One region of the Neobacillus sp. SM06 genome, then DNA from elsewhere that is predicted to be linked to it. Evidence: riboswitches for the same ligand, from Rfam matches in the RefSeq annotation. Region 1 holds a riboswitch; each other region holds the start of a gene.
The links. Region 1 has a riboswitch for thiamine pyrophosphate ahead of thiW (energy coupling factor transporter S component ThiW). Riboswitches for the same ligand answer to the same signal wherever they lie in the genome.

Region 1 (8,597 bases):
TCATCGAGTTTCCAAAATGGAAAAAAATGAAATTGCCCGTTGATCCAAAACTGTTAGCTGAAGTTTCAAACTTTAAGAAAATTTTGTTTACTACACCAGAAAGTGCTATTGAATTTTTCACCGCTCTTGTTGAATATGGCATTGATAGTCGTAAAATCCAAGCAGATTTCTTTGGCGGATCGGTAAAAACACTGAAAGCTTTGAAGGAACGCGGCTTTTTAAGCCAACTAGTGAAAGATATGCCGGAAACCGGTCGGTTGTTGATTGTTGGCGATGACCGACTGCTGGAAAGTCAGCTGGAGTATACGTTCCACTATGGGACATTTGATTCCTGGATCACCAGTAAAAAGGAGCTTGATCAGCAGTTTTTCCCGATTTTGCAGCGGATGCTGGAAGAGGCGGAGGTAAATACGATGATCTTCCCATGCAAAGCGAGCGTTGAGCCGTTTTTTGCAGGGTTACATGAACTCGGAATTGTTGGGAAAACATTTCTGGAAGGTAAACAAGTGGTTTGTATGGGGAAAGAGACAGCTGGTGCTCTAGAGGCAGCAGGGCTGAATGTGAGTGGCACCCCCTCAACAGCAACGAGGGAAGCAATGGTAGAGTACCTAAAAACGAATTCAGTAAGCAGATGAACTGAGCTATTGCTCAGTTTTGTCTATTTATAGGGGCATTGTTGTTTTCGCTTGATTTCACACTTAAAATTAAGCTTAGGACGGGGAAAATTATATACTGGAGGTGGATGCGAGATGACCTTTTATCCGATGATGCTGAATCTTGCTGGAAAAAAGGTTGTTGTAATCGGCGGCGGGAAAGTGGCAGAACGAAAAGTCAAGGGGTTGCTTGAAGCAGATGCGCAGATTGTGGTAGTGAGTCCGGAAGCTACGGACGATATTGCCAGCCTTTCCGGCGAGGGTCTGATTGAGTGGGTGCAGAGACCGTTTTCCGGTGCGGATATACAAGGGGCGTTGCTGATTTTTGCTACAACAAACGATCGGAAATTGAATCAGGAGATTAAAGATTTGGCCGAATCGCATCAATTCGTGACGATTGCGGATGATCCAGATGGTTCGGATTTTCATGTGCCCGCCCAGGTGAAACGGGGCCGGCTGAGCATCGCAGTTTCGACGAATGGAGCGAGCCCTATGCTGGCACGGCAGATTCGTGAGCGTCTCGAGTTGGAATTTGACGCGCGGTATGAGGCGTATGTGGAATTTCTTTATCAGGCTCGAAAGAAGATTTTAGCGGAAGTGACCGATCCCTTTTTAAAAAAGAAGTTGTTGCAGAAAATTTCCAGTCCAGAGTTTTGGAAAAACGGCGATTGGGAAACACAGTTTCGAAGTTTGTATAAGGGATCGCATCACCAAAGTTAAGATAATGTCAATTTGTTGGTGGGATCCCTATACGTAATTACTGCTAGCTGTTGAAAAGCTAGTTTTTTTTTGAAAAAAATATAAAAAATTCAGATAAAACAGTTCCATTTTTCGAAAATGTGTTATATAATACAAAACGTAATAAATGTCTGTTTTATAACAAAAATGAATGGCGGTGAGGAATTTCGCGGTCTGATCGGCTTTTGTTCAATGTTGCTGTTGTAGTACAAGGGGTATCGTTTTTGGGGGAATTTAGAGGCTGGGGTTTAAAACAAACTAGATTGTTATTTTAAGAGGAGGATGTAAACATGACGGATTTGCGAGTAAAACATTTGCAGGAATCTTGGGAATTTGATGAGCGGTGGAAAGGGGTTACGCGTCCGTATTCGGCAGAGGATGTTATCAAACTTCGCGGTTCTATCGATATTGAGTACACGCTTGCACAGCGGGGTGCGGAGAAACTTTGGAACTTGCTACACGAGGAAGACTATATCAATGCGCTTGGTGCGCTCACGGGTAATCAGGCTGTCCAACAGGTGAAAGCTGGACTCAAGGCAATTTATTTAAGCGGCTGGCAGGTTGCGGCAGATGCCAACCTTGCCGGACAAATGTATCCGGATCAAAGCTTGTATCCTGCGAATAGTGTTCCGAATGTTGTAAAACGAATCAACCAGGCACTGCAGCGTGCGGATCAAATCCACCATTCAGAAGGTGACCATTCGATTGATTGGTTTGCTCCGATTGTTGCCGATGCGGAAGCAGGCTTTGGGGGACAGTTGAATGTTTTTGAATTAATGAAAGCGATGATTGAGGCAGGGGCTTCTGGTGTCCATTTTGAAGACCAGCTTTCTTCGGAAAAGAAATGCGGTCATTTAGGTGGCAAAGTGTTGCTGCCAACGCAAACAGCTGTCCGTAATTTAATTGCAGCCCGCCTTGCTGCTGATGTAATGGGTACGCAGACTGTATTGGTTGCCCGGACGGACGCGAATGCCGCCGATTTGATTACAAGTGATGTTGATCCATATGATGCCCCGTTTATTACTGGCGAGCGGACTTCTGAAGGATTTTTCCGAACAAAGTCCGGCATTGAACAGGCGATTGCCCGCGGATTGGCCTATGCTCCATATGCTGACCTGATCTGGTGTGAAACTTCTGAACCGAATGTTGAGGAAGCTCGCCGTTTTGCTGAGGCAATTCATGAGAAATTCCCGGAAAAACTGCTCGCCTATAACTGTTCACCATCGTTCAACTGGAAAAAGAAATTAGATGAAGAAACGATTGCCAATTTCCAAAAAGAGCTTGGCAAGATGGGTTATAAATTCCAATTTGTTACACTTGCCGGTTTCCATGCCTTGAACCACAGCATGTTTGAGCTTGCCCGCGACTACAAAGAGCGCGGCATGGCGGCATACTCTGAACTGCAGCAGGCTGAATTTGCCAGCGAGCAGTACGGTTACAGTGCAACCAGACACCAGCGCGAGGTTGGAACAGGCTACTTTGACCAGGTTTCCATGATTGTTACGGGCGGAACGTCTTCAACAACCGCTTTGAAAGGTTCGACCGAAGAAGCCCAATTTACCGGAGCGAAATAATTCGATTTTCAAAACCTTCCCTCGTGTGCGGGGAAGGTTTTTAGCCATCGGAAAAGGTAATGTTATGGTGGCTAGTTGGCGTGAAGGCGGAATTCGGGGCCGCATCGGCGGAAAAAAGCAAACTGAAGGCGGAATTCCGCACCAGTTAGGCGGAAAAAACAAAATAACGGCGGAATAGCTTAGCCTATTCGACAAAGACGTCGAATTCCACTTAAAACGCGTCGAATCCGCCCCCAAATGCGTCGAATTCCGCCACAACCGCGTCGAATCGCGCTCCCAAAGACGTCGAATTCCACTTCAATCGCGTCGAATCCGCTCCAAAAGACGTTGAATTCTGCTCCAACCGCGTCGAATCCGCTCCCAAAGACGTCGAATTGCGCTCCAATCGCGTCGAATCCGCCCCCAAAGACGTCGAATTCCACTTAAAACGCGTCGAATCCGCCCCCAAAGACGTTGAATTCCGCTCCAACCGCGTCGAATCCGCCCCCAAAGACGTCGAATTCCACTTAAAACGCGTCGAATCCGCCCCCAAAGACGTTGAATTCCGCTTCAAACGCGTCGAATCCGCCCGCAAAGACGTCGAATTCCGCTCCAAACGCGTCGAATCCGCCCCCAAAGACGTTGAATTCCGCTTCAACCGCGTCGAATCCGCCCGCAAAGACGTCGAATTCCGCTCCAAACGCGTCGAATTCTCATGAAACTGTTCGATTTCCTTTTGACAGCACTTTTTTTAAAATAGAATCATACATAATAATAGGTAAATCACATCGTTGGAGTTGATATTTTTGAAAAAACCGACAGTAGAGGAAGTTTTGCAGCAGGGAATTTACGGTACGAAGGAAATAAAGCCGGAAGAAAGACGGCAATTTCTCGGAACGTTAAGGGAGCGGGTTCTTGCTGTTCTGAAGAAAAACCAGGTGAGGGAGCAAGACGTTTACCCGCAAATTGGCCAGCTATTAAAAGAAAATCCTACTGCACACCTTTTATTAAACGGTACCCTTCCATATCGCGATTTATCAAAATACGTGAAGATTGCGAAAAAATGTAAAGCCTCCTATACAATTGTGACAAATAAGGAGCATGACACCGAGATTGGGCTTGTTCTGGCAGTGGATCATGCAATTGACAAAGAGGAAATTTATCTAGGAAAAACAAACTCCACATCACAAACCAAAGCAAAGTCACCATCGTTTTTGGCAAAACTTTTTAAACGAGGCTGAAATTTGTTGAAACATGGAGTATAATGAAAGCAAAAATACGATAGCACTGGGGGATCCGGAAAGCGGCCGGCTGAGAGTAAGACCCGAAATGTCTTTTACCCTTAAAACCTGATCTGGTTTGTACCAGCGTAGGGAAGTGTATGGAAACCATTCATGCGAACTTCTGCTCAGTAATATCCCCCAGTGCTTGCGATTGAGGGGTTTTTTATGCGAAAAACACAGAAACTTACCGTAACGGCGATGCTGATTGCTTTGGGAACGCTGACGAGCAACTTGTTGTATATCCCACTCGGGGTTACAAAGCTTTTCCCGATGCAAAGCTTAATTAACGTTTTATCAGCCGTTATTCTTGGACCTTATTACGCTCTTGCGGAGGCATTTGGCATCTCGCTGATTCGCAACATGATGGGCACCGGTTCCGTCTTTGCTTTTCCGGGAAGCATGATTGGCGCGGTACTGGCTGCAATTCTGTATAGCAAAACAAACAAACTCTACTTGGCCTTTTTTGGAGAAGTCGTCGGGACAGGGATTCTTGGGGCGATGGCCAGCTTTCCAATTGCCACCTTGCTGCTTGGCAACCAGGCCACCCTTTTTGGTTTTATTCCGATGTTTATCTTCAGTTCACTCGCAGGTGCGGCCATTGGTCTGATTCTTCTCGCCATATTAATGAAAAATAAAGGCGTCATCCGGGTGTTAAGCGCAAACCAAAGCAAAAATTAGCTGGTGAAGAAATTCATCAGCTTTTTTTAATAAAATTTTCTGAAATTGACAACGTTTTCAATGTTGCTTAAATCGGCACAGCCATTGCGAGAATACAGAAATATTTGGTATCATCAATAAATAAACCATGATTGCAATTTGAACGGAGGTAATAAAAAATGACCCGTATATCAGCGGAGCAGGTGAAGCATGTCGCCAATCTTGCGAGACTAGCGATCACTGAAGAAGAGACAGAAAAATTTACAAAACAGCTCGATGCGATTATTACCTTTGCAGAGCAGTTAAATGAACTCGATACTGAGAACGTCGAGCCGACTTCGCATGTCCTTGATATGAAAAATGTGCTGCGTGAAGATAATCCGAAGCCGGGACTGCCGCGTGAACAAGTGTTGAAAAATGCGCCGGAGCACCAGGATGGTCAGATCAAAGTGCCGGCGATTTTAGGCGAGTAAGGAGGAGAACAGGTGAGTATTTTTGATAACAAAGTCGCAGAACTGCATCAATTTTTACATAAAAAAGAATTAACCGTAACGGATTTGGTTGATGAGTCGTATAAGCGCATTCGTGAAGTGGACGATCAAGTACAGGCATTTTTAACATTGGATGAAGAGCGGGCAAGGGCTGCTGCAAACCGTTTTGATCAAAAGCTGGTAACGGACGAGCATAAAGGGTTGCTATTCGGCATGCCGATCGGGCTAAAGGATAATATTGTCACAAAAGACCTCCGGACAACTTGTGCCAGCAAAATCCTTGAAAATTTTCAGCCGATTTATGATGCAACAGTTGTACAAAAATTGCAGTCTGCAGAGACGATCACCATTGGCAAATTAAACATGGACGAGTTTGCGATGGGCTCATCCAATGAAAATTCCGCTTATAAAAAAACGCGCAATCCATGGAATCTTGAAACCGTGCCAGGCGGTTCTTCCGGTGGTTCAGCCGCTTCGGTTGCAGCAGGGGAAGTTTTGTTTTCACTAGGATCGGATACTGGCGGTTCGATTCGCCAGCCAGCTGCCTTTTGCGGTGTTGTTGGGCTTAAACCGACATATGGCCGGGTTTCCCGCTTTGGCTTGGTGGCATTTGCGTCATCATTAGATCAAATCGGTCCGATTACGAGAACGGTCGAGGATAATGCGTATCTTTTACAAGCAATTTCCGGCGTGGATCCAATGGATTCAACCTCAGCCAATGTCGAGGTGCCAAATTTTGTCGAATCCTTAACGGGTAATTGTAAAGGTTTGAAAATTGCCGTACCGAAAGAGTACCTTGGCGAAGGTGTTACCGATGCCGTCCGCCAGTCGGTTTTAGCAGCGTTACGAGTGCTCGAAAAGCAAGGCGCTGTGTGGGAAGAGGTATCGCTGCCACACTCGAAATATGCGCTGGCAACCTATTATTTGCTGTCTTCATCCGAGGCATCCGCAAACCTGTCGCGCTTTGACGGGGTGCGCTACGGCTACCGGACACCGAATGCCGAGACGTTAATCGATTTGTATAAAAACACACGTGCAGAAGGCTTGGGCGATGAAGTCAAGCGTCGGATCATGCTCGGAACATTTGCACTTAGCTCAGGTTATTATGATGCTTACTATAAAAAAGCGCAAAAAGTGCGTACATTGATTAAACAGGATTTTGAGACGGTTTTTGAAAACTACGATGTGATCATTGGCCCTACGACGCCGACGCCAGCATTTAAAATTGGCGAAAAAATTGCCGATCCATTGACCATGTATGCAAACGATATTTTGACGATTCCAGTCAACTTGGCTGGCGTGCCGGCGATTTCGGTGCCGTGCGGTTTTGATGGCGGGCTGCCGCTTGGGTTGCAAATCATTGGCAAGCATTTCGATGAGGCGACCGTGTACCGTGTTGCCCATGCATTTGAACAAGCAACAGACTACTATAAACAAAAGCCGGTATTATAGGGGGTGAAGGAAGATGGAATTTGAAACAGTGATCGGACTAGAAGTCCATGTTGAGTTAAAAACAGCTTCAAAAATTTTTTCCTCCAGTCCAAATCAATTTGGAGCGGAGCCGAATACCAATACAAATGTCGTCGATTTAGGCTATCCGGGCGTCCTGCCGGTTTTGAACAAAAAAGCTGTCGACTATGGGATGAAAGCGGCGATGGCATTAAACTGCCAGATCGCAACGCACACGAAGTTTGACCGCAAGAATTATTTTTATCCGGATAACCCAAAAGCTTATCAAATATCGCAATTTGACAAACCAATTGGCGAACACGGCTGGATTGAAATTGAAGTGAACGGCTATACGAAAAAGATCGGAATTACCCGGATTCATCTAGAAGAGGACGCCGGCAAACTGAACCATGGCCAAGGCTATTCGCTTGTCGATTATAACCGACAGGGGACGCCTCTCGTCGAAATCGTCTCTGAACCGGATATTCGCACGCCGGACGAAGCCTACGCCTATTTGGAAAAATTAAAGTCCATCATCCAGTACACAGGCGTTTCGGACTGTAAAATGGAAGAAGGCTCATTGCGATGTGATGCCAATATTTCCATTCGTCCTGTCGGGCAAAAAGAGTTTGGTACAAAAACGGAATTAAAAAATTTAAACTCGTTTAACTTTGTCCGCAAAGGGCTTGAATATGAAGAAAAGCGGCAGCGGGAAGTTGTTGCTGCCGGCGGTGTGATTGAGCAGGAAACGCGCCGCTATGATGAAGCAACAAACACGACCATTCTGATGCGGGTAAAGGAAGGGTCGGATGACTATCGCTATTTTCCAGAACCGGATTTAATGGATTTGTCTATTGATGAAGAATGGAAAGCGCGGATTCGTGCGGAAATTCCCGAACTTCCGGATGCACGGCAAAAGCGTTATGTGGAAGAACTGGGGCTTCCGGTGTATGACGCAAAAGTGCTGACCGTGACGAAAGAAATGGCTGACTTTTTCGAGGCGACGATTCAAGCTGGCGCTGACGCAAAAATGGCCTCCAACTGGCTGATGGGGGATGTTTCCGGTTATATGAACGCTGAGCAGAAAGAGCTTGCCGATCTCCCACTAACGCCAGAAAACCTGGCAGGAATGATCAAACTCATTGAAAACGGCACGATTTCATCAAAAATTGCGAAAACGGTCTTCAAAGAGCTGATCGAACATGGCGGTGATGCCGAGCAAATCGTTAAGGAAAAAGGACTCGTGCAAATTTCCGACGAAAGCGCACTGTTAAAAATCGCAACCGAAATCATCGATGCCAATCCGCAGTCAGTGGAAGATTTTAAAAATGGCAAAGCGAAAGCAATCGGCTTCCTTGTTGGGCAAATGATGAAAGCAACAAAAGGACAGGCCAACCCGCAAATGGTTAATAAAATATTGCAGGAAGAATTGAAAAAGAGGTAAATAATCAATGAGGCTGAGGGAACCGGATTCCTTCAGCCTTTTATTTCTGGACAAAAAATTGTTCCAAAGGAATTGCCGAATATCGTCTAACCCCACTCGACAATTTTCTCCTATTTCCCGGGAAAAAAAGCGGCATTTCATACCGGTTCTGAGCAATTTTAATCAAACGTTTGATTAAAAAAAACAGAGAGAAGTCAGTCGAAATTTGCTTAATAATGTAGTATAATGAAGGGGAAGTTTCGTATATACTTTACTAAAACGGGATGTAGCTCAGCTTGGTAGAGCACTAGCATGGGGTGCTAGGGGTCGCAGGTTCAATTCCTGTCATC
Region 2 (8,597 bases), on a different contig from region 1:
AAATTATGCCAATCGATTTGATGCAGGCCAATTGAGCCAACCAGTTCGCCATTATAAAGAATGCCTGCATTAAATCCGTTATTTTCTGCAAATTGGCGCAGCCAGATGGGAATGACCGCTTCGTATTGAAAAGGGGAATCCATTGTATCCACCCATGGCAGCCATTTGCGCAAATGCTCGCGATTTTCATTGACAAGCTGGTATAGTTTTAGGGAATCCTGAAGCTGAAATAGTTTTAGTTCAATTTCCTGATCCACTTTTAAAGTAAACATCCTTTTACACTCCCAATTGTTGAATCGTTCTGTTTCAATATATGGAAAATGCGCCGGCGAAGATGGTTGTCAATAGAAAAAAAGAAAAACCCGTTTCCTTTAAGGCCGGGTAAAAAAATAGCTTTTTATTATGTATGGCGTTCATTTTCTGCTTTTGGGCCAGCAATTGGGAGTTTAATCGAAAAGGTGGTTTTCGCCGGATTGGATCGGCAAGACAAACTGCCTTTGTGCTTTTCGATAATTTCTTTGCAAACAAACAAACCAAGCCCTGTTCCAAGTTTTTTCGTTGTAAAAAAAGGTTCAAAGATCGTGTTTTGTAATTCTTGCGGGATCATCGGCCCATTATTGGTGACATCGATGGTGATGAAGGAGTGATCCTCCATGTAGCTGTGTATTTCAATCGTCGGGTTTTCTTTGCGATGGTGCCCGAGTACATCAATTGCATTGAAAATGATGTTAATAAATACTTGGCGGATTTCGTCCGCATAGCCTTGCAGCGAAATGTCTTCGGATAATTCTTTAACAACTTTCACCTTGCCATCCAAAATGCTAGGATAAAGGAAATTCAACACTTCTTCAATCAATTGGTTCAATTCAAAAACGACTTTCTCCTTGCCAATCAGTTCTTTTTTTGAAAGGAGCAAAAATTGCGAAATTCGAAAATTTAATTGCTCCAATTCACCGGAAATGATGTCCAAATACCGCATATTCGGGTAATCGGCCTTCAGAAGTTGGATAAACCCCTGGATCGATGTAAGCGGGTTGCGAAACTCATGGATAAAGCTGGAGGTCATTTGCCCCAATAGAGTGAGACGATCCTGATGGGTCGAATCAATAAACTGTGTTTTCTCTTCAATTATTTTGTCCTTCGCTTCCGCATAATGGGAAACAGCGTGATAAAGAAATTGATCGAAAAAGGAGTTGATCAGATTGATCGATTCCTGAACTTCTTCCCATGCCAGCTCAGCATTGCTTAAATACCTGAAAAAGGTTGTTCGGCCAATGTTGACATTGTAGACAAATTCTCCAATGTTGATATTGGCTTTTACTCGTTCCTCGGCTATTTTTAGCGCCAGCTCCCTAATCAGCTCGGTATAATCTTGCTCATCTGATTCAAGTGTATGGAGAAGCAAATTGAAAAAAGCAACAGCATTCTCCGGAACTTTTTCTCTAAAAGGATCGTCATTTGATAGAATATTGGCTCCGCTCCAATCTGAAAGCAGCATTGATTTTTGTTCCTCCAAAAATCGCACCATATGTATTTTTGTACTCGTTTGCATTTTATGGTTCCCCCTATAGCAGTTACAAACCTTGCTTAAACAAATAATTCGCTCATTATACAAAAAATCCTTTTTCCTATCCCAAAAATCATATGTGGAAAAATTTTCATCCTGTTGCACGTTGAGTAAAGAAGATTCAGTAATGACGAGAAAGAAATTGTATGCCTCTATGCTGCTCAAAATAGGAGACCCGCAAGGAATTTCTACGAGCACATATCCAATCCTTATGGGTCGTTAGTAAGCTGTTAAGACCTCTGCTTTTTTGTGCTTGTCATTGTATCTGAATGGAAAAAGTAGTATAGTCGAATTGGAAAAAGAAAGAATCGTTCCACAAGGGGAGCTGCGGCAAAGCGGCTGAGAGTGAACAGTTGTGTTCTGACCCTTTGAACCTGTTAGGTAACGCCAGCGCAGGAATGTGGTTTGCTTGAAAAAGCAATGCAGGCATTTTGGCGCCTGCATTGTTTTTTGCTAACCAGAAATTTATATCCATAAATTCTGAACGCACGACGGGCAGGATGCCCTAGTCAGGCGAAGGCACAGGACGTGCCGTTTTGAGCGTGACGACGGGCAGGGATGCCCTAGTCAGGCGAAAGGCACAGGACGTGCCGTTTTGAGCGTGACGACGGGCAACTACACCTCATGAACCGCCAATGGCTCGCTTTCTTTAGGATCTGTTAAACGAACACAGCTTTTTGAATTTTTTTGCCGTTGCTTCAGCTCCCGAAAATAAAAGGGGGAAAAGAAAAATGGTTCAGGTAAAAAGCAATACATTATTTTTGGTCGAGGTTGCAGTATTTGCTGCGTTAGCGTACATCCTTGACTTGGTAAGCGCATTTGTTTTTTCAAGGATTTGGCCGCAGGGGGGATCCGTATCGATCGCTATGGTGCCAATTTTTCTGATGGCGTATCGATGGGGAATAAAAGGCGGTGTTTTAACGGGATTTTTACTCGGACTCTTGCAATTTATTTTAGGGTTTTCACAAATTTATACGATTTTGCAAGGTTTTATTGATTATTTTCTTGCATTTACGGGAGTCGGACTTGCGGGCATGTTTGCTTCAAAAGTGAAAGCTGGAGTAAACAAACAGCAAAAAGGAAAATGGATGATGTACGCAGCGATTGGCGCGTTTTGGGGAAGTTTTGTTCGCTTTGTCATGCATTTTATTTCAGGCATTTCCTTTTTTGGCTCCTATGCGCCAAAAGGTCAGCCCGTCGCCTTGTATTCGCTCATCTACAATGGTACATACATGCTCCCAAGCTATATACTCAGCACCATCACCGTTATTCTTGTCATCAATGCCGCACCAAAGCGAATAATCTAACATCAAAAAAACAAAGAGCAGACGCTTTTTCTTTTTTTTCGATTATTTATATGTTTTTTCAAACTTTTGTCACAATGTGGGTGCGCTGTCTGGTGTTGAAAAATGATAAAATATACATTAGAAAGAGAATCATTCTCAATTACCTTCTCAAAAGGATGATCGAAATGCTTGGAGAGTTAAAAACAGGGGAAAGAGGAAAAATTATTAACTTATCACAGGTGAGCCGCTTGGTTCAAAAGCGGTTGCTTGACCTTGGATTTACCGAGAGTTCTGAAGTTTGTGTGAAATGCATTATGCCTTTTGGCGGCCCGATAATGATTGAATCATGCGGACAGTGCATTGGTATTCGCCGCAAAGAGGCAGATCGAATCGAAGTGGAGAGGTTATAATGGATGTCGCTCTAATTGGGAATCCGAATACGGGGAAAACATCATTGTTTAATCATTTAACAGGTTCTTATGAATATGTTGGAAACTGGAGCGGTGTAACGGTTGAAAAAAAGGTTGGTATCTTAAAAAACAATAGCGGAAAATTGATTGATTTGCCTGGTGTTTACACACTTAACCCGCTTTCGAAAGATGAAGGGGTTGTAACTTCCTTTTTTTTAAACGAAGCAGCCGACCGTTTTTTAAATATTTTGGATGCATCACAATTAGAAAGAAACTTGCATTTGACAATTCAATTACTGGAGTTTGAAAGGCCGATGCTTGTTGGCTTGAACATGGTGGATGTTGCCAAAAAACGCGGCATTCACATTGATGTTGATAAATTGTCGAAAATGATCGGTGCCCCGGTGGTGCCAGTAGTGGCAAGAAGCGGGAAAGGCTGTGACCAGCTTGTTCAGATGATCACCACTGAAACGGCCACTTCCAAGCAAAAAAATTTAGTTTATTATGGGAAGGAAATCGAAGAAGCTGTTTCCATGTTGGCAACACTTATTGGAGAAAAAGTAAGCCATTCCTATCGATGGCTGACATTGCAATGGCTGGAAGGAAACCAGTACGTGAAAAATTTTTTGTATCGGAGTGCCCCTGCTGAAAAGCTCGATGCCATCTTTGATCGTGTTGAAAATCGGATCATTCAGAAAAATGATACGAAGTCGATACCCCATTTTATTTATAACAAGCGAAAAGAAGTAATCGAAAAGATTTTAGCTGAAGCGGTTCAGAAAGAAAATGCGAAGATTCCATTAACCGAAAAGATCGATGCCATTGTGACGAACCGCTATCTAGGCATGCCGATTTTTTTACTGTTCATGTATTTGATGTTCATGCTTACATTTGATTGGCTTGGAACACCGCTGTCTGATGCACTTGATGCGTTTTTGACAGGACCGGTAACCGCTGGAGTAGAAAAGATGTTAACGATTGTCCAAGCATCTGAATTTATCCATGCCTTGATCATTCAAGGACTGGTAGCCGGTGTCGGCGGGGTGCTTGTTTTTGCCCCGCAAATTTTTATTCTGTTTTTCTTTATCTCGTTGTTGGAAGACTCAGGCTATATGGCGCGTGTAGCACTTGTAATGGACCGGATCATGGAAGGGGTCGGTTTGAATGGCAAAGCGTTTATCCCAATGATCATTGGCTTTGGCTGTAATGTCCCGGGGATTATGGCTGCCCGTACAATCGAAACCCCAAAAGAGCGTCTTTTAACGATTTTATTAACACCGTTAATGTCCTGTTCGGCAAGACTACCTGTCTATGCACTGTTTGTTGGCGCCTTTTTTGCGGGACAAAAGGCTGCGATTGTATTAAGTCTTTATGTAATCGGGATCTTCGTAGCCTTTGTTTTGGCGAAACTCTTTTCTTCCACTCTTTTAAAAACGGAAACTTCCTTGTTTGTCATTGAACTTCCTCCATATCGAATGCCGCAATTTCAATCGCTGTGGCGCAGTACATGGGATAAAGGGAAAGGGTTTATCCGCAAGGCTGGAACATTTATTTTTGCCGGATCCGTGTTCATTTGGCTGCTCTCATATGTGGGCCCGTCCGGTTTCAATGTTGAGATGAATAACAGCTATTTAGCCGCAATTAGCAATCGTATTGCACCGCTTTTGAAACCGCTCGGCTTCGGCACATGGCAGGCAGCGGCTTCATTGATTACCGGATTTTTAGCAAAAGAATCAATTATTTCGACAATGAACATTATTTATTTTGTTCCAAATACGTCGAGCCTTCAAGGGTTGTTAGCTTCTTACTATACACCGCTTGCCGCATACAGTTTTATGGTTTTTATTTTGTTATACATCCCGTGTTTAGCAACAACAGCTTCCATATTGAAGGAAACGGGTTCAAAAAAATGGACAGCATTTGCAATTGGCTACGCACTGACCGTTGCCTATGTATTGGCTTTTTTCGTCTATCAAGGCGGGAAATTGCTCGGATTTGCTTGAAGCAATTACCTGCTTAAAGGAAGAAGGTGAAATGGATGGTAGCCAATTTCGTTATCGGTGCCGTCATTTTTGGGTATGCCGGCTGGGCGCTTGTGCGCTTTATTCAAAAATCAAAAAAAGGAAAATGTGCCGCATGTGAAGTGAAAAAAACGTGTTCGAGTTCCTGCTGTACGCCTACTCAACAGACGATTCGAAAGTAGTGTTTTGATCGTTGAAACTATTCACAACTATTTCTTGGCTATATATATGGAACTAAACAATTTGGTTCTGTAACGATTTCCTAGATTAATGACAATATTCTACAAAATTTAAGCACAATATACCTGCAATCATCGGAGTTTGTCGAATATCGTTTTAGGCTATTTATTGCTCAATCCGATCCTGGCAATCTGGCTAAAGGTGTAATTGAGTCAATAGTTAAAGCTTAAGACATAGACGATTAACGATTTTCATAGGGTCTTTATTGATTTGTGTAATGAATGTCTGGACAGCCACTCTAATTTCTTCTACCGTTTTATAAAAAACATTATAAATAATTGATTTTTTTAACCATCCCCACAGTCCTTCAATTAGGTTTAACTCTGGGCTGTATGGTGGGAGAAAAACAAGTTGCAGATGATCTTTATGGGCTTCGAGAAAAGGTTGAATCAGTTTCGAGTGGTGGATTCTAGCATTATCCAGTATCATTACAATCTTCTCACCCTTGTATCTGACTACAACTTTTTCAAGAAAAGATAGGAAAACTTGAGCATCATAGTGTTCTTCTTCTGTGACAAACACTTCGCCTGTTTCGTAATCGAGGGTACCAATTAATTTAACCCCGTGATGTTTTCCATAAGTAGGTATCACTTTTTGTTGCCCTTTAGGAAACCATGTATTGGCTAAAGCTTGGTAGTCCCTGATCATGGATTCATCTTGAAACAGAATTCGATCAATTTCGTCATTCATCATTTTTTTTAATCGTTTCAAATTCTTGTTTGAACGCTTCCTGTTTCTCGGGGTCAGCCTTTGCTAGGGTATACGTTGGTTTTGTGTAACTAAATCCCAAACGAGTCAACAATCTCCTTACACCCCGGTCCGTATAAACAATGTCAAATGTTTGCTTAATCCAATCGCGAACAAGAAATGAAGTCCAATTCATTTCTGCGGGAAATCCAACAGCAGCTGGCTTTTTTTCAACAATTAACTGATAGAGTTCCTTTTCTTGTTCCTCTGTTAGTTGACAAGGGCGTCCGGGAGATTGTCCGGGAACTAATCCCTCCAAACCGTTAGTTTTATAGGCTCGAACATAGTTATATATAGTTTGCTCCGTACATTCTAAAAGGTCAGCGATTTCTACATAAGTCCGTCCTTTTAAATGCATGAGGATAGCCTGATAACGTTTAAACATCCGTAGATCCCTTAAACCATGCATACAAGCTTTAACTTCCTGAATTGAATCCATGTTTTCATTTTGAAGGATTTTCATTATGTGTCCGCCTTCCTAAAGGTTTTATTTACCTATAAGAATTGGACAAATTTTCTTAAAATCCTTTAATTCCATTTATATAGTGTCGCATAGGCAAAAAACTTTCATCTAGACCTGTTTCTGTGTAATATTACACTAGACGGTATTGAAGGAAGGGCTTTTGTAGTGAACAGAGAAGAAATCATTATGCAGGTATCTGACAAGCTTCGCCTAATCCGTACAGAGGCAGGATATACACAGGATAAAATGGCCGAAATCATCGGCGTTTCGAAAAAAACCCTTGTCCAAATTGAAAAGGGAAGAGTTTTTGCCAACTGGGCAACGGTTGTTTCCATTTGTGCACTGTTTCGCGAAACCGAGACCGTTCAATTTCTATTTGGGAACGAACCGTTAGAAGTATTGGAGACAGTTGCACGGGAAGGAATCGATGTAAGAAAGAAGAAAGCATTAGGCGGAAAAATTTTCTGGAAAGAAATCTCCCGGAAAAATGGCTATTTTTTGCAGCAAAATATTCTTAGTAAGCATTTTCGGATTGTTGATGATAAAAATTATCGGATTTTCAGCAGCTTTGATGAAAGAAATTCAAAATTGCGTTTTAAGGAGTTAACAAAACAAACAAAGAAATAACAGAGCCTGCGGGTTCTTTTTTTTTACCCCCAAAAAACCGCTGGGTCTGTCGAAAATTTTGTATCGATATGATTAGCAAGGAATGAGTAAATATTTCCTATTTTGGGTAAAAGAAAATGGTACCAATCATAGGAAGTGGTCAGAGGTGCATTGATGAAGAGCGTATTACAGAATTGGAAAAAATGGCATATGACGCAAATCCTTATCCTATTTGTCTTGATCATGGTATTGGGATTTTTCACTGTCCTCCATGCCTTTGCAAATAATGTGGATATTTCTGCACTGAAGCTTGAAGTTCCTCAAGCAACCGTTTTTTATGATAAAAATGGGAAAGTGGCCAGCAAAATAACGGCCAATCGGAATGAGGGGGTTTCGATCAAGCAAGTTCCCTTAAATATGCAGCATGCCGTTGTAGCGATTGAAGATCGCCGCTTTTACGAACATCACGGAATTGATTTTATCGGAATCGCGCGCGCACTTTTTCGCAATTTACAGGCCGGGGGTACAGTTGAAGGCGGCAGCACCATTACCCAGCAGCTTGCCAAAAATGTTTTTTTAAACCCGAAGAAAACATACAAGCGGAAACTTGATGAAATTTTTATTGCACGAAAAATTGAGAAAAAGTATACAAAACCGGAAATCATGCAAATGTATTTGAATCAAATTTACTTTGGGGATGGCGCTTGGGGGATTAAGAAAGCTGCCCAGAAGTATTTTGGCAAAGATGTTAAAGATCTTTCTTTAAGTGAGTCCGCTATGCTTGCCGGGCTCATTAAAGCACCGTCTGCCTTAAATCCGTACAATCATCTGGAAAAAGCAAAAGAAAGACGCGATGTCGTTTTAGCTGCTATGAAGGAGCAAGGATTTATTACAGACCAGCAGTTAAAAAGGGCGAAGACAGAACAGATTGTTCTTCAGGACAAAGGAGGCGATCCGTTCAGGGGCAAATACCCGTATTATGTTGATCAAGTCTTGGAAGAGGCCATAGAGAAGTACGGTTTATCACAGGATGACTTGCTGACAGGCGGATACAAAATCTACACAGAACTTGACCAGACGATGCAGACTGCTGCCGAAAAAACGTATCAAAACGATACTCTTTTTCCAAAAGGCAGCGACCGCCTTGTCCAAAGTGGAGCGGTATTAGAGGATCCAGTAACGGGAGGGATTCGGGCGATCATTGGCGGCAGGGGCGAGCATACGTTTAGAGGGTACAATCGCGCTTCTCAGTTAAAA
Region 3 (8,597 bases), on a different contig from region 1:
AAGGCACTTGATGAACTGAACAAAGATGGTACAGCTGCTAAAATCTCTGAAAAATGGTTTGGAGAAAATAAGGTTTTAAACGAAAACTAGCCAATCGGCGAGTCCATGAGGATGGATCATAAAATCGACAAAAACAGGATTTCCGCTTTTGGAAAGCCTGTTTTGTTTGTGGAGGAATGAACAGATGTCTTTAGAATATTTCAATACCATTATTAAACCAATGCTTGAGGGAGCGCAAAATACGATCCTTATGTTTTTGATAGCGATTGTCCTGTCCATTCCGCTTGGTTTTATGCTCACGCTGGCAATTAGAAGCCGATTTAAAACACTATCACGAATAACTCAAGCCTATATTTACGTCATGCGTGGCACTCCGTTATTGCTGCAGTTGCTCTTTATCTGCTTCGGCCTCCCGCTTATCCCCGGTATTGGCCAGTACTTAGTACTCGACCGGTTTGTTGCCGCCGGGATCGGCTTTGTTCTGAATTATGCTGCTTATTTTGCGGAAATTTTCCGCGGCGGGCTTTTGGCGATTGACAAGGGTCAATACGAAGCTTCGCAGGTGCTTGGATTAACAAAGTGGCAAACGACAAGAAAGATCATTTTACCGCAAATGTTTCGTATCGCCCTTCCAGCCGTTGCAAATGAATCTGTAACGTTGGTCAAAGATACGGCATTGCTCTATGCAGTGGCTGTACCTGAATTGTTGCACTATGCCGAAACTGCGGTTAATCGTGATTTTACCATTATGCCTTTCTTCTATGCCGGAGTTATTTACTTAATTATTACATTTATATTGAGTATGTTCTTTAAATGGCTTGAACAACGGTATCAATTCGAATAGGGAGAGTGATGAAAATGGCAATGATCGAAGTTTCCAGCTTGAAAAAATCATTTGGAAAACTGGAAGTGTTAAAAGATATTTCATTTAAAGTAAACAAAAATGATGTTGTTGCGGTTATCGGACCATCTGGATCAGGAAAAAGCACGATGCTGCGCGGTCTTATTCATCTTGAAGAAATAAATGGCGGTACCATCCGTGTGGAGGGCGACTATCTCGTTAAGGAAGGAATTTATTCAAAACCACAGGAGATCAAAAAGGTGACGTCAAAAATGGGGATGGTATTCCAGCATTTCAACCTGTTTCCACATTTAACGGTTAAAGAAAATCTGGAAATTGCACCAAAACTGGCGAAGAATGAATCAACGGAGACGATCGAGAAGCGAAGCAGGGAACTATTGAAAAAAATCGGGATGGCTGATAAGGATACAGCCTATCCGGCAAAACTTTCAGGCGGACAAAAGCAGCGGGTGGCCATTGCTAGAGCGTTAATGATGAACCCGGAAATCCTATTGTTTGATGAGCCAACATCTGCGCTTGACCCGGAATTAACTGGTGAAGTATTGGAAGTCATGAAAGAACTAGCAAAAGAGCAGATGACAATGATTGTAGTTACCCATGAAATGGGTTTTGCCAAAGAAGTTGCCAACAAAGCCATTTTTATGGACAACGGTGAGATTATCGAATCAGCCCCCCCGTCCGAGTTGTTTACAAATCCAAAATTCGAGCGGACAAAAGCCTTCCTGCATCGAAGTTTAAAATAAATAGAGCCCAAGCGGTTCTTTTTTATATGGTATACGTGGAAAGTCCATGCCGACCTCGCGTTTCATCAGCAAAGTTTGGTATAATGCTAGTAAAATTCAAACTGAAGGAGGAAAAGTATGTCGTTTGAAAATGTGACAAGGTATTTTCAGCAATGGAATCGAGAGGCTGACATCATGGAGTTTGAAACATCCAGTGCAACAGTTGGAGAGGCTGCTGAAACGATTGGTGTCATTCCAGCTCGAATTGCCAAGACGTTATCTTTTAGCGGAACTGAAGGGCAAGCAATTTTAGTGGTTGCGGCAGGTGATACCAAAATTGACAACAAGAAATTTCGACATTTTTTTGGTTTTAAAGCCCGGATGCTGGCATCGGATGAAGTGTTACTGCAAACAGGGCACCAAATTGGGGGTGTTTGCCCATTTGGCTTAGCAAGGGAACTGGATGTCTATTTGGATATTTCACTAAAACGGTTTGAAACAGTATTTCCGGCCTGTGGCAGTTCAAATTCTGCGATTGAATTAACAATTTCAGAGCTTTTTCAATTTTCACAGGCAAAAGAATGGATAGATGTATGCAAAGGCTGGGAAGAGACAGGCATACAAAAAGAGCAGGCGCTTCACTCTTACGAGTAAACGCCTTTTTTAGACAAAATTTTTATTTGCTGAATTTCCGCCTAATGCATGCTTTTCGCGATTTTTTTTCATTCTTTTTGCTTTTTCTTTTTCATAAAAATAATGAACAATAAAGTAGGATATGAAACCGAGGATGGTGCCGAGAATGCTCATGCCAATTAACACATTTATGCTGCCGTGCAAAAGACTGCTAAGACTGCTTAAATCACCCTGAAGTAATTTTTGAAACGAGAAGGATGCTCCTTGACTATTAATTTTCACATTTACAGGATAAATTGCTTTGCCGATTGCTTTGGCTATCGGTAAAAGGATCACAGGAAGAAAGGTAAGTTTGCCAATAACGTTGCCAATGATTGCAGCAGGCAGTGAACCCTTTGCAAGCCGAACAAGTGGAATAAAGATAATATAGACTAGCGATGCTGTCGAAATCACCAGCATCTCCAGCCCAAATCCCAAAGCAAAACCGAGTGACACTTTTTTTGCTCCTCCGGGTGAACGAAGCAGTTTAATAAAATTTAATTTAAATGCTCTGCCAATCCGTTGCAAAAAATTGTGTTTTTTTCTTTTTTTCATCTGCAATTCCCCTCTTGAATGCGTTTTTCATCTATAACAATACCACTCCATTTCAGTTGTCCTCTTCTAAAATAACGGGAGTGTTGAACGATTCAGTTTATATTTTCATTATAACGAATGTTTCATGTTTCTACATTCTTATTGTTCCCTCTTATAGTTTTATTTTATAACGATGTTGCTTTTGTTTCATTAATAATTGATTGGAAAAATAAAAAATATTGATGAGGATTCCCACATTTTCTATAAAAAAAGGAAATTGCGAATTACAACGTGTATATGATGATAATAGATGCTTTTAAATGAAAGTGGAAGGGGGATGGATATGACCGCGGAAAGGATGGAAGGAAGATTATTATGGCAACCATCAAAAGAAATCCGGAAAAATGCCAATATGACAAAGTTTATGACATGGTTGAGGGAGATGCGCGGGCTTCATTTTGACACTTATGAAAAATTATGGGAATGGTCCGTTTCCGATATAGAAGGATTTTGGTCGGCAGTCTGGAGTTTTTTTGAAATAACGTCACATACACCTTATGAGGCAGTGCTTAGTGGACGAAAAATGCCGGGAGCACATTGGTTTGAAGGTGCTTCAGTAAATTATGCCGAGCATATTTTTCGATCTGAACGAACAGGACAACCGGCAGTGATTTATCAGTCGGAAATCCGCCCACAAGGCAAACTGGATTGGAGTGAACTGAAGAAAAACACCGCTGCCATTGCTCAATATTTTGTATCAGCGGGTGTAAAGCGTGGCGACCGAATCGCTGCATATGCGTCGAATATTCATGAAACCTTAACGGCCTTTTTGGCATGTGCAAGTATTGGGGCCGTTTGGTCAAGTTGTGCACCTGAATTCGGCTTGATGAGTGTGATCGATCGATTCAAGCAAATTGAACCGAAAATTTTGATTGTCGTTGACGGCTATCGCTACGGAGGAAAAGACTTTGATAGGGTTGAAATAGTAAAAAAGATTCAAGCCGAGCTTTCAACTTTGGAAGGAACCATTGTTATACCTTATCTCCATGAGCAGCCTTTATTAGACGGGCTTGCAAAAACGGTACTGTGGAGTGAACTAATTGAAAGACACAGAGGTGCTTCCCTTGCTTTTGAGCCCGTACCCTTTGAACATCCACTTTGGATATTGTACTCATCAGGAACAACCGGAAAGCCAAAACCGATTGTTCAAAGTCATGGGGGTATTTTGCTTGAACAATTAAAATTGGGAGCCTTGCAAAATGATTTAAAGGAAGACGACCGCTTTTTCTGGTATACCACTACCGGATGGATGATGTGGAATGTTGTTGTAAGCGCTTTACTTTCTGGTTCAACGGTTTTGCTGTATGATGGAAATCCGAGTTATCCAAATGAAGAAACGTTGTGGAAATTTGCTGAAGCTACAAAAATGACGGTGTTTGGAACAAGTGCAAGCTATATAACGGCCTGTATGAAATCTAGTGTGAATCCAAAAGAGAAATATAATCTTTCCCATTTAAGAAGCCTTGGTTCAACGGGTTCGCCGCTTCCTGTCAGCGGTTTTGAGTGGGTGTATGATCACGTGAAAGACGATATTTGGCTTTTTTCGACAAGCGGTGGAACCGATCTTTGTACAGCTTTTGTAGGGGGATCACCCCTGCTGCCTGTTTATGCCGGTGAATTGCAGGCAAGAGCGCTTGGTGCAGCGGTAAAAGCATTTTCCGAGGATGGTATCGAACAAATAGACGAGATTGGAGAGCTCGTGATCACTGAGCCAATGCCCTCCATGCCCATATATTTTTGGAATGATGAGAACAACGAGCGTTACAAAGCAAGTTATTTTGATGTTTATCCTGGTATTTGGCGTCATGGAGACTTTATAAAAATCACATCGAGAGGAAGCGCCATTATTTATGGCAGGTCGGATGCCACGATCAACCGCGGTGGGATCCGCATGGGTACGAGCGAAATTTACAGTTCCCTTGAAAACATCCCCGAAGTGCTCGACAGCCTTGTTGTTGAGATCCCAATTTCAAGTGGCCAATCGTACATGCCGCTATTTATTGTTTTAAAAGAGGGTGCCGAGCTCACGGAAGATGTGAAAAAAAGAGTGAATGGAGCCATTCGCCAAAGTGCATCGCCACGCTATGTTCCAAATGATATTTTTCGAGTACACGAGCTTCCGAAAACATTAAGCGGTAAAAAGCTAGAAGTCCCCATCAAAAAAATTTTAATGGGCACTGCTATCGAGCAAGCGGTTAATCTTGGTTCATTGGCAAATCCGGATGCCTTAAGCTACTTTGGTGAGTTTAAGGAAACACTAAGGAAAAATACTGAAAAAAATGGATGAATTGGACATTGATTTTAAATGAAAACTTAGTGAACAGCCCGATCCAAAACCATTAATGCAAATTTTTGAAAATTTCTATTGCTTTTTATTGACAATCTATTTCATGGTGCTAGTATAAAAGAAGAAGGAAAACAACTGAATACATGAACGGAACCGCTAGGGGTGCCCTTTTAAAGGGCTGAGATTGAAGTGCAACTTCGGGACTCTAAGAACCTGACCTGGATCATACCAGCGTAGGGAAGTGGGAAACAGGATTTTTTGGACGCTGCTAGAATCCATCTAACCACTTCTCCTGCATGGGAGAAGTGGTTTTTTGCTTTTTTAATCCTATTGTTATGATTTGTCAGCGAGTTTAAAAAGAGGTGATAATGAATTAAACATTGTGCAAAAGAACTTCATGTTGTGTCAAACGGGAAAATGCCGATCCCTCAGCTTGTCGAAATACTGGCGGATATTCACCCGTATGTTGCGAAATTTCATTTGCGTGAAAAACAAAAATCGGCTCGGGATTTATATCAAACAATGAACCTATTGACGAAATCCAATGTCCCCGTATCGAAAATCGTCCTAAACGACCGGGTGGATGTTGCGTTAGTGACAGGCGCAGCCGGTGTTCAATTAGCTTGGCATAGTTTGGATGTGTCAGTTGTTAAGGCCAATTTTCCTCGTTTGACGGTTGGTTGTTCCATTCACTCTATTGAAGAAGGAATAAAAGCGGAACAATCGAATGCTGATTATTTACTTTATGGACATATTTTTCCAAGCGGTTCCAAGCCGGGCCTAAAGCCAAAAGGGTTGGAGGAGTTAAAAAAAATAACTGGATTTCTGTCGGTCCCCGTCATTGCAATTGGCGGTATCCTTCCTGAAAATGCAAAGCAAGTTTTACAAGTGGGGGCAAAAGGCATTGCGGTTATGTCAGGGATTTTCGATGCACATGACCCTGTATCGGCTGTTAAAGCCTACAAAAATGAAATTGAAAATGGAGATGTAGAAAGTGGGAAAGGTTTTTGACGTAGCGATTGTTGGTGGGGGTGTAATCGGCTCTTCAATCGCCTATCAACTTGCAAAATCAGGGAAAAAAGTTGTGATTCTTGAAAAATCTTCATTAGCCTGCCAGGCTTCAAGTGCAGCCGCCGGCATGCTCGCTGCTCAAGCAGAAATTGAGCAAGACGGGCCGTTTTTTCAACTTGCTTTGAAAAGTCAGTCCATGTTTCCGCTCATTGCCAGCGAATTATTGGAGTATACGGGAATTGATATTGAGTTTGTCAATAAAGGGATGCTAAAAATTGCTGAAACTGAAGAAATGGCCGCTGCGTTAAAGAAGCAAGTTGCATTTCAACGAAGCTGGGATTCTAGCATTCAGTGGCTTGATTCAAAAGAATTGCAGCATATGGAGTCAAATTTAGCCCCAACGATCGTTGGTGCTATGTATCTTCCAAATGATGGTCATGTTCAGCCTGCAAAGTTATCGCTTGCTTTTGCAAAAGCAGCAGCCCATTTTGGTGCGGAAATCCGTGAAAATACTGAAGTAGTTTCCTTCGTTTATGAGAATGGCCGCATTGCAGGCGTTAAAACTTCCGAAGAAGAAATTCATTGTGAGCAGGTTGTTGTTGCTTCAGGCGCTTGGGCGGCCAAAATTTTGCGAGAGACTGGAATGGATCTTACAATTTATCCTGTAAAAGGTGAATGTTTTTCAGTAAAGCCTGAAAAGCCGTTGATCAATACCACTATTTTTTCCGACAAACGCTGTTATTTTGTTCCTAAAAGAAATGGCGAAGTTTACATTGGTGCCACAGTGGTTGAAAATACATTTGAAAACAATGTCACTGCCGGCGGAATTGCAACATTAATCGAAAGAGCGATGAAGATTGTCCCGCAAATAACCAATGCAAAATGGGAGCGGGTGTGGTCGGGTATCAGGCCGCAGACCGGTGATGGGATTCCATACATAGGTGAACATCCTGTTTGGAGTGGCTTATTTGTTGCCGCCGGACATTTCCGCAATGGAATTTTATTAAGTCCGCTGACAGGAATAGTAGTCGCCCAGCTACTAAATGGCAGTTTGCAAGATAACCAGTTTCTTACTGCTTTTCGTTTGGATCGCAAAAGGGAAATGGTTTACTAGGAGGGGTGAAAGATTGGAAGTTACATTGAACGGGGAACAGGTATATTTGCCTAAGCAAATTATGTTTGTGACAGACTTGCTCGAATTCTATAATGTCCAAAACAAAGTTGTTGTCGTCGAGGTCAATGGAACGATTTTAAATAAGGATGAGCATCAAGAAACCCGACTATCCGATCGGGATAAAATTGAAATTGTTCATTTTGTTGGAGGCGGTTAATATGTTAAAAATTGGTTCGTTATCCTTTCAATCAAGATTATTGCTTGGAACAGGAAAGTATCCAAATTTTGCTATTCAAAAGCAGGCAATAGAAGAATCTGAAGCAGAGATTTTGACATTTGCGGTGCGGAGAATGAATATTTTCGAGGCAAGCCAGCCGAATTTTTTAGAAAAGCTTGACACGAATCAATACACGTTATTGCCAAATACAGCAGGGGCAAAAACAGCAGAAGAAGCAGTTCGCATCGCCAAGCTTGCCAAAGCAACAGGTCTTTGCGATATGATTAAGGTGGAAGTAATCGGCTGTGATAAAACGTTGCTGCCGGATCCAATTGAGACGTTAAAAGCAACAGAAGAATTGTTAAAAGAAGGTTTTAACGTTCTTCCTTATACTTCTGACGATGTTGTTCTTGCCCGTAAGCTGCAGGACCTTGGCTGTCATGCGATCATGCCGGGTGCATCGCCAATCGGTTCCGGACAAGGAATTATTAACCCGGTCAACTTAAGCTTTATTATTGAACAAGCAACAGTTCCAGTTATCGTTGACGCGGGAATTGGCTCTCCTGCCGATGCCGCGCTTGCAATGGAACTAGGTGCGGATGGCGTCTTGCTAAATACAGCAGTTTCTGCAGCAAAAGACCCTGTTAAAATGGCAAAAGCTATGAAGTTGGCGATTGAGGCAGGACGACTTGGTTTTGAGGCAGGAAGAATTCCGAAAAAAAGATATGCTGCAGCGAGTAGTCCGCTTGAAGGAATGAGCATCGGGTGATGAATCGCTATTCCCGGCAAACATTGTTTGCACCCATTGGAGAAGAAGGACAAAAGAAAATTTTAAAAAAGCATGTTTTGTTGATCGGTGCTGGTGCACTGGGAACAGCCAGTGCCGAAGCGCTTGTTCGTGCCGGAATTGGGAAGCTCTCGATTGTTGACCGCGACTATGTGGAATGGTCTAATTTGCAGCGGCAGCAATTGTATTCGGAAATGGATGCTAAAAACCGCATACCTAAAGCCATTGCAGCGAAAAAACAGTTAGAGATGATAAATTCCAGCGTTCTAATCGAAGCTGTCATCGCTGATGCTGCCGTTTTGGAACTGGAGGAATGGGCGAAACAGGTCGA
Region 4 (4,103 bases), on a different contig from region 1:
GGGGGAGGTTTTCAATATAACCGCCTCAAGCCTTGAAAACACTAGGGTTTGTAGGACTATTGAGTTCTACTCTCGTTAAGAACCAACCAAAACCCCGCACCGCAAATGGTACGGGGTTTTTTTTTTTGGGATTAATAGTAGGTACTTTCGGATAAACCGCATTTTTGGCACACACGCATAACCGATGTTTCGACAAAAACATGCTTGCAGTTAGACTGGATCGTTTCGAGCTCCCCTTGCAATTGTTGGAGCTTTTTCTTTATTGCAAGGATTTCCTCTTTTAGTCTTTCGATTTCATTGGATTGCATTTTAGCGATAGATTCTTGATCCATCGTTAACAAACTCCTCTGCTTTTTGTTTCATTCCTTCTTGAATGGTTGCTTCATTTACCGGGTTCTCAACAGCCATCCCGCGAATATCGTGGGAAATTCGCATGGAACAAAATTTCGGACCGCACATGGAGCAAAAATGTGCTGTTTTGGCACCTTCAGCCGGCAAGGTTTCATCATGAAATTCTCTTGCCCGTTCAGGGTCAAGCGAAAGATTAAATTGATCATTCCATCTAAATTCAAATCGTGCTTTTGACAAAGCATTGTCCCTGATTTGGGCACCTGGATGACCTTTCGCCAAATCTGCAGCATGGGCAGCAATTTTATAGGTGATGACCCCTTCACGAACATCTTCTTTATTCGGCAAGCCAAGATGCTCTTTCGGGGTTACATAACAAAGCATTGCTGTTCCGAACCAGCCGATCATCGCCGCACCAATCGCTGATGTAATGTGGTCATAGCCTGGTGCGATATCGGTTGTTAAGGGCCCTAATGTATAAAACGGTGCTTCATCGCAAATTTCCATTTGCTTATCAACATTTTCTTTAATCATGTGCATTGGCACATGACCAGGACCTTCAATCATCACTTGAACATCCTGTTTCCAGGCGATTTTTGTTAATTCTCCCAATGTTTCAAGTTCGGCAAACTGCGCCTCATCATTAGCATCTGCAATACTGCCCGGGCGCAGACCATCACCGAGGGAAACTGAAATATCGTATTGCTTTAAAATTTCACAGATTTCTTCGAAGTGAGTATAGAGGAAATTTTCTTTATGATGGGCCAGGCACCATTGAGCCATGATGGAACCACCGCGCGAAACAATTCCCGTTGTCCTTGCAGCTGTTAATGGAATGTACCTTAGTAAAACACCGGCATGGATCGTAAAATAATCTACTCCTTGTTCCGCTTGTTCGATTAGCGTATCGCGATAAACTTCCCATGTTAAATCTTCTGCAATTCCATTGACTTTTTCAAGCGCCTGATAAATCGGCACCGTTCCGACCGGCACCGGGGAATTGCGAATAATCCATTCTCTTGTTGTGTGGATATTCTTTCCTGTCGATAAATCCATAATGGTATCAGCGCCCCAGCGGGTTGCCCAAGTCATTTTCTCGATTTCTTCATCAATAGAAGAACTGACAGCGGAGTTTCCGATGTTGGCATTGATTTTCACATGGAAATTTTTCCCTATAATCATTGGTTCGCTTTCCGGATGGTTAATATTTGCCGGAATAATCGCCCTGCCTCTGGCAACCTCCTTGCGGACAAATTCCGGATCCAAATTTTCCCGAATGGCGATAAACTCCATCTCTGGTGTAACTATTCCTTGTTTTGCATAATGCATTTGCGTAACATTGCGGCCAGGCTTTGCCCGTAAAGGTGTTTTATTGATCGTTGGAAATTGTTCGAGATTTGCTTTATTCTCACCTTCACGATATCCATTGTCACTCGCTTTGATTTCCCGTCCATGGTAGGCTTCAACATCACCGCGCTCTAAGATCCATTTTCCCCTTAATGCCGGCAGTCCTTGGCGAATATCAATGGTAAACTGCTCATCTGTGTAAGGCCCGCTTGTATCATACACACGTACTGGAGCATTTTCTTCTTCACCAAAAGAAGTGCGGGTTCGGCTAACGGAAATTTCTCTCATTGGCACTTGAATATCTTCTCTCGAACCTTGGATATACACCTTCTTACTCCCAGTAAATTGCGACTTCAATTCGATGTTCATTGCTTTTTCCTTTTGCATGTAACTTCCTCCTTAAAATATTGATTTGATCTGGAAGATACAGCATCGTTCATTCCGCGATAAACGAAAGAATTGAATGAAAACAAAAAAGGTTCTGTTTGCACAGAACCTGAGTCATCATCAAAAAAGTAGCAGCTTGCTGTAAAAGGCAACAGCCATTGCTTTAGTCACTACTTCCCTACGCTGGCATCATCCAGATCAGGTTCAAAGGGTCAAAGAATTTAGTGCCTTCTTTTCTCAGTCCGAGCATTACGGACTCCCCTAGTAGAAAGATAGAATAGTAATTTTGTTCTTTATTAAAATACCATACTTTTCAAAAAAATAAAAGGATTTCGTACTTGAATTGTACCCAACAGCGAATAATCTGCAAAAAAAATTAAATCCAGAATAGAGAAACATTTTGGAGCCATACTACTGATGGACAATAAAAAGGAGGAAAGAAATATGGACAAAAATCGGGCAAAACAGATTTTCGACTCCCCAAATATGATAAAAGTAACGTATGAAGGAAAACCGGTTTACATTCAGCATGTGAACGAAGATCATACAGCAAGGGTTTATCCCCTCGATCATCCAGACAAAGAACAAAACGTACCGGTTAGCAGTTTAGTTGAGCAAGGCCGTTAAAGAGCCATTGCAACGAACAATTTCATTTTAGCCATTAGAAAAGGCCATTTCGTGATGAATTTGGCCTTTTCTTTTTTACAAAAACGTATTCCTTTCTAATATTTAATTAGAAAATACTTCTTTTTCCCCCGGCGAATGATTGTAAATTGTCCTTCAATTCGGTCGCTTTCACCCAAAGTATAGGTCGGATCCGTTACCCGTTCCCCATTTACAGACACTGCTCCATTGCTAACATCTTCACGAGCCTGGCGCTTCGATGGAGAAATTTTGGCAGCTACCAGCACCTCAACAAGATTTACATCCATACCAGTCTTTACTTCAAATGAAGGCACATCCTTGAAACCTTGTTTAATCTCAGCAGCGGATAGCTCTTTTACATCACCACTGAACAGGGCGGCTGAAATTTTCATTGCTTGGTGAAGTGCTGCCTCGCCATGAATTTGCCGGGTCATTTCTTCTGCCAGCGTCTTTTGCGCTTTGCGAAGATGCGGCTCTTCTTGGACACTCTTTTCCAGTTGTTCAATCTCTTCATGGGAAAGGAACGTAAACAGCTTCAAATATTTCACCACATCAGCATCAGCGGTGTTGATCCAGAACTGATAAAACTCGTAAGGAGTCGTTTTTTCCGGATCAAGCCATACAGCTCCGCCCTCTGTTTTGCCAAATTTCGTTCCATCTGCTTTTGTGACAAGCGGAATGGTTAACCCATACGCTTTCGAACCTTCCGGATGCATTTTTCTGATCAGTTCCAGTCCGGATGTGATATTGCCCCATTGATCACTCCCGCCAATCTGGAGTTTACAATCATGATCCTCATACAAATGCAGAAAATCCATTGCCTGCAAAATGGTGTAGGTAAATTCCGTAAATGAAATCCCTGTTTCCAAACGCGATGCAATTGTGTCTTTCGCCAGCATATAATTGACCCCAATATGCTTGCCAATATCGCGTAAAAACGTAACGATATCCATGGAACCGGCCCAATCGTAATTATTCACCAGAATTGCGCCATTCTCGCCTTCAAACTCAAAAATGGCAGCAAGCTGTTTTTTAATTCCCTCAACATTTTGCTGAACCGTTTCCAGTGTTAACAGCTTTCGTTCTTCGCTTTTTCCACTCGGATCCCCAATCAGCCCGGTTGCCCCGCCGACAAGTACAATCGGACGGTGGCCATACATTTGAAACCTACGGAGTGTGAAAAAGGCAACTAAATGCCCGATATGCAAACTGTCGGCCGTTGGATCAACCCCACAATACAGCGAAATTTTTTCCTTTTTCAGGAGATCCTTCAAACTCTCCTCATCGGTTTGCTGATAAATAATCCCTCTCCATGCTAAATCCTGCAATAACTCCACGTCTGTCAACCTCCAATCAAAAATAAAACGTCCCTGCAA

Region 2: it holds a riboswitch for thiamine pyrophosphate, as region 1 does, so the genes downstream of both, thiT (energy-coupled thiamine transporter ThiT) here and thiW (energy coupling factor transporter S component ThiW) in region 1, are expected to answer to the same signal.
Region 3: it holds a riboswitch for thiamine pyrophosphate, as region 1 does, so the genes downstream of both, tenI (thiazole tautomerase TenI) here and thiW (energy coupling factor transporter S component ThiW) in region 1, are expected to answer to the same signal.
Region 4: it holds a riboswitch for thiamine pyrophosphate, as region 1 does, so the genes downstream of both, thiC (phosphomethylpyrimidine synthase ThiC) here and thiW (energy coupling factor transporter S component ThiW) in region 1, are expected to answer to the same signal.

The regions. Positions count from the first base shown of each region.
Region 1 is NZ_JBNWEO010000009.1:67,613-76,209, forward strand. Features, by position in the region: gene cobA (uroporphyrinogen-III C-methyltransferase) at 1-635, shown strand, start outside; gene ACQYAD_RS02865 (precorrin-2 dehydrogenase/sirohydrochlorin ferrochelatase family protein) at 750-1,373, shown strand; gene aceA (isocitrate lyase) at 1,682-2,965, shown strand; gene ACQYAD_RS02875 (hypothetical protein) at 3,340-3,663, shown strand; gene ACQYAD_RS02880 (YueI family protein) at 3,751-4,185, shown strand; TPP riboswitch at 4,224-4,337, shown strand; gene thiW (energy coupling factor transporter S component ThiW) at 4,393-4,905, shown strand; gene gatC (Asp-tRNA(Asn)/Glu-tRNA(Gln) amidotransferase subunit GatC) at 5,064-5,357, shown strand; gene gatA (Asp-tRNA(Asn)/Glu-tRNA(Gln) amidotransferase subunit GatA) at 5,370-6,827, shown strand; gene gatB (Asp-tRNA(Asn)/Glu-tRNA(Gln) amidotransferase subunit GatB) at 6,841-8,268, shown strand; tRNA gene ACQYAD_RS02905 (tRNA-Pro) at 8,528-8,597, shown strand, end outside.
Region 2 is NZ_JBNWEO010000013.1:540,541-549,137, reverse strand. Features, by position in the region: gene ACQYAD_RS07790 (GNAT family N-acetyltransferase) at 1-272, opposite strand, end outside; gene ACQYAD_RS07785 (histidine kinase N-terminal domain-containing protein) at 401-1,552, opposite strand; TPP riboswitch at 1,876-1,983, shown strand; gene thiT (energy-coupled thiamine transporter ThiT) at 2,299-2,874, shown strand; gene ACQYAD_RS07775 (FeoA family protein) at 3,039-3,263, shown strand; gene feoB (ferrous iron transport protein B) at 3,263-5,266, shown strand; gene ACQYAD_RS07765 (FeoB-associated Cys-rich membrane protein) at 5,302-5,466, shown strand; one part of gene ACQYAD_RS07760 (IS630 family transposase) at 5,684-6,239, opposite strand; one part of gene ACQYAD_RS07760 (IS630 family transposase) at 6,238-6,710, opposite strand; gene ACQYAD_RS07755 (helix-turn-helix transcriptional regulator) at 6,900-7,361, shown strand; gene ACQYAD_RS07750 (transglycosylase domain-containing protein) at 7,515-8,597, shown strand, end outside.
Region 3 is NZ_JBNWEO010000015.1:353,670-362,266, forward strand. Features, by position in the region: gene ACQYAD_RS11335 (amino acid ABC transporter substrate-binding protein) at 1-90, shown strand, start outside; gene ACQYAD_RS11340 (amino acid ABC transporter permease) at 185-844, shown strand; gene ACQYAD_RS11345 (amino acid ABC transporter ATP-binding protein) at 859-1,605, shown strand; gene ACQYAD_RS11350 (YbaK/EbsC family protein) at 1,723-2,238, shown strand; gene ACQYAD_RS11355 (DUF2062 domain-containing protein) at 2,248-2,811, opposite strand; gene ACQYAD_RS11360 (acetoacetate--CoA ligase) at 3,134-5,137, shown strand; TPP riboswitch at 5,286-5,394, shown strand; gene tenI (thiazole tautomerase TenI) at 5,510-6,148, shown strand; gene thiO (glycine oxidase ThiO) at 6,132-7,262, shown strand; gene thiS (sulfur carrier protein ThiS) at 7,276-7,479, shown strand; gene ACQYAD_RS11380 (thiazole synthase) at 7,481-8,248, shown strand; gene ACQYAD_RS11385 (thiazole biosynthesis adenylyltransferase ThiF) at 8,248-8,597, shown strand, end outside.
Region 4 is NZ_JBNWEO010000011.1:9,912-14,014, forward strand. Features, by position in the region: gene ACQYAD_RS03340 (hypothetical protein) at 132-332, opposite strand; gene thiC (phosphomethylpyrimidine synthase ThiC) at 310-2,082, opposite strand; TPP riboswitch at 2,241-2,355, opposite strand; gene ACQYAD_RS03350 (H-type small acid-soluble spore protein) at 2,527-2,709, shown strand; gene tyrS (tyrosine--tRNA ligase) at 2,805-4,064, opposite strand.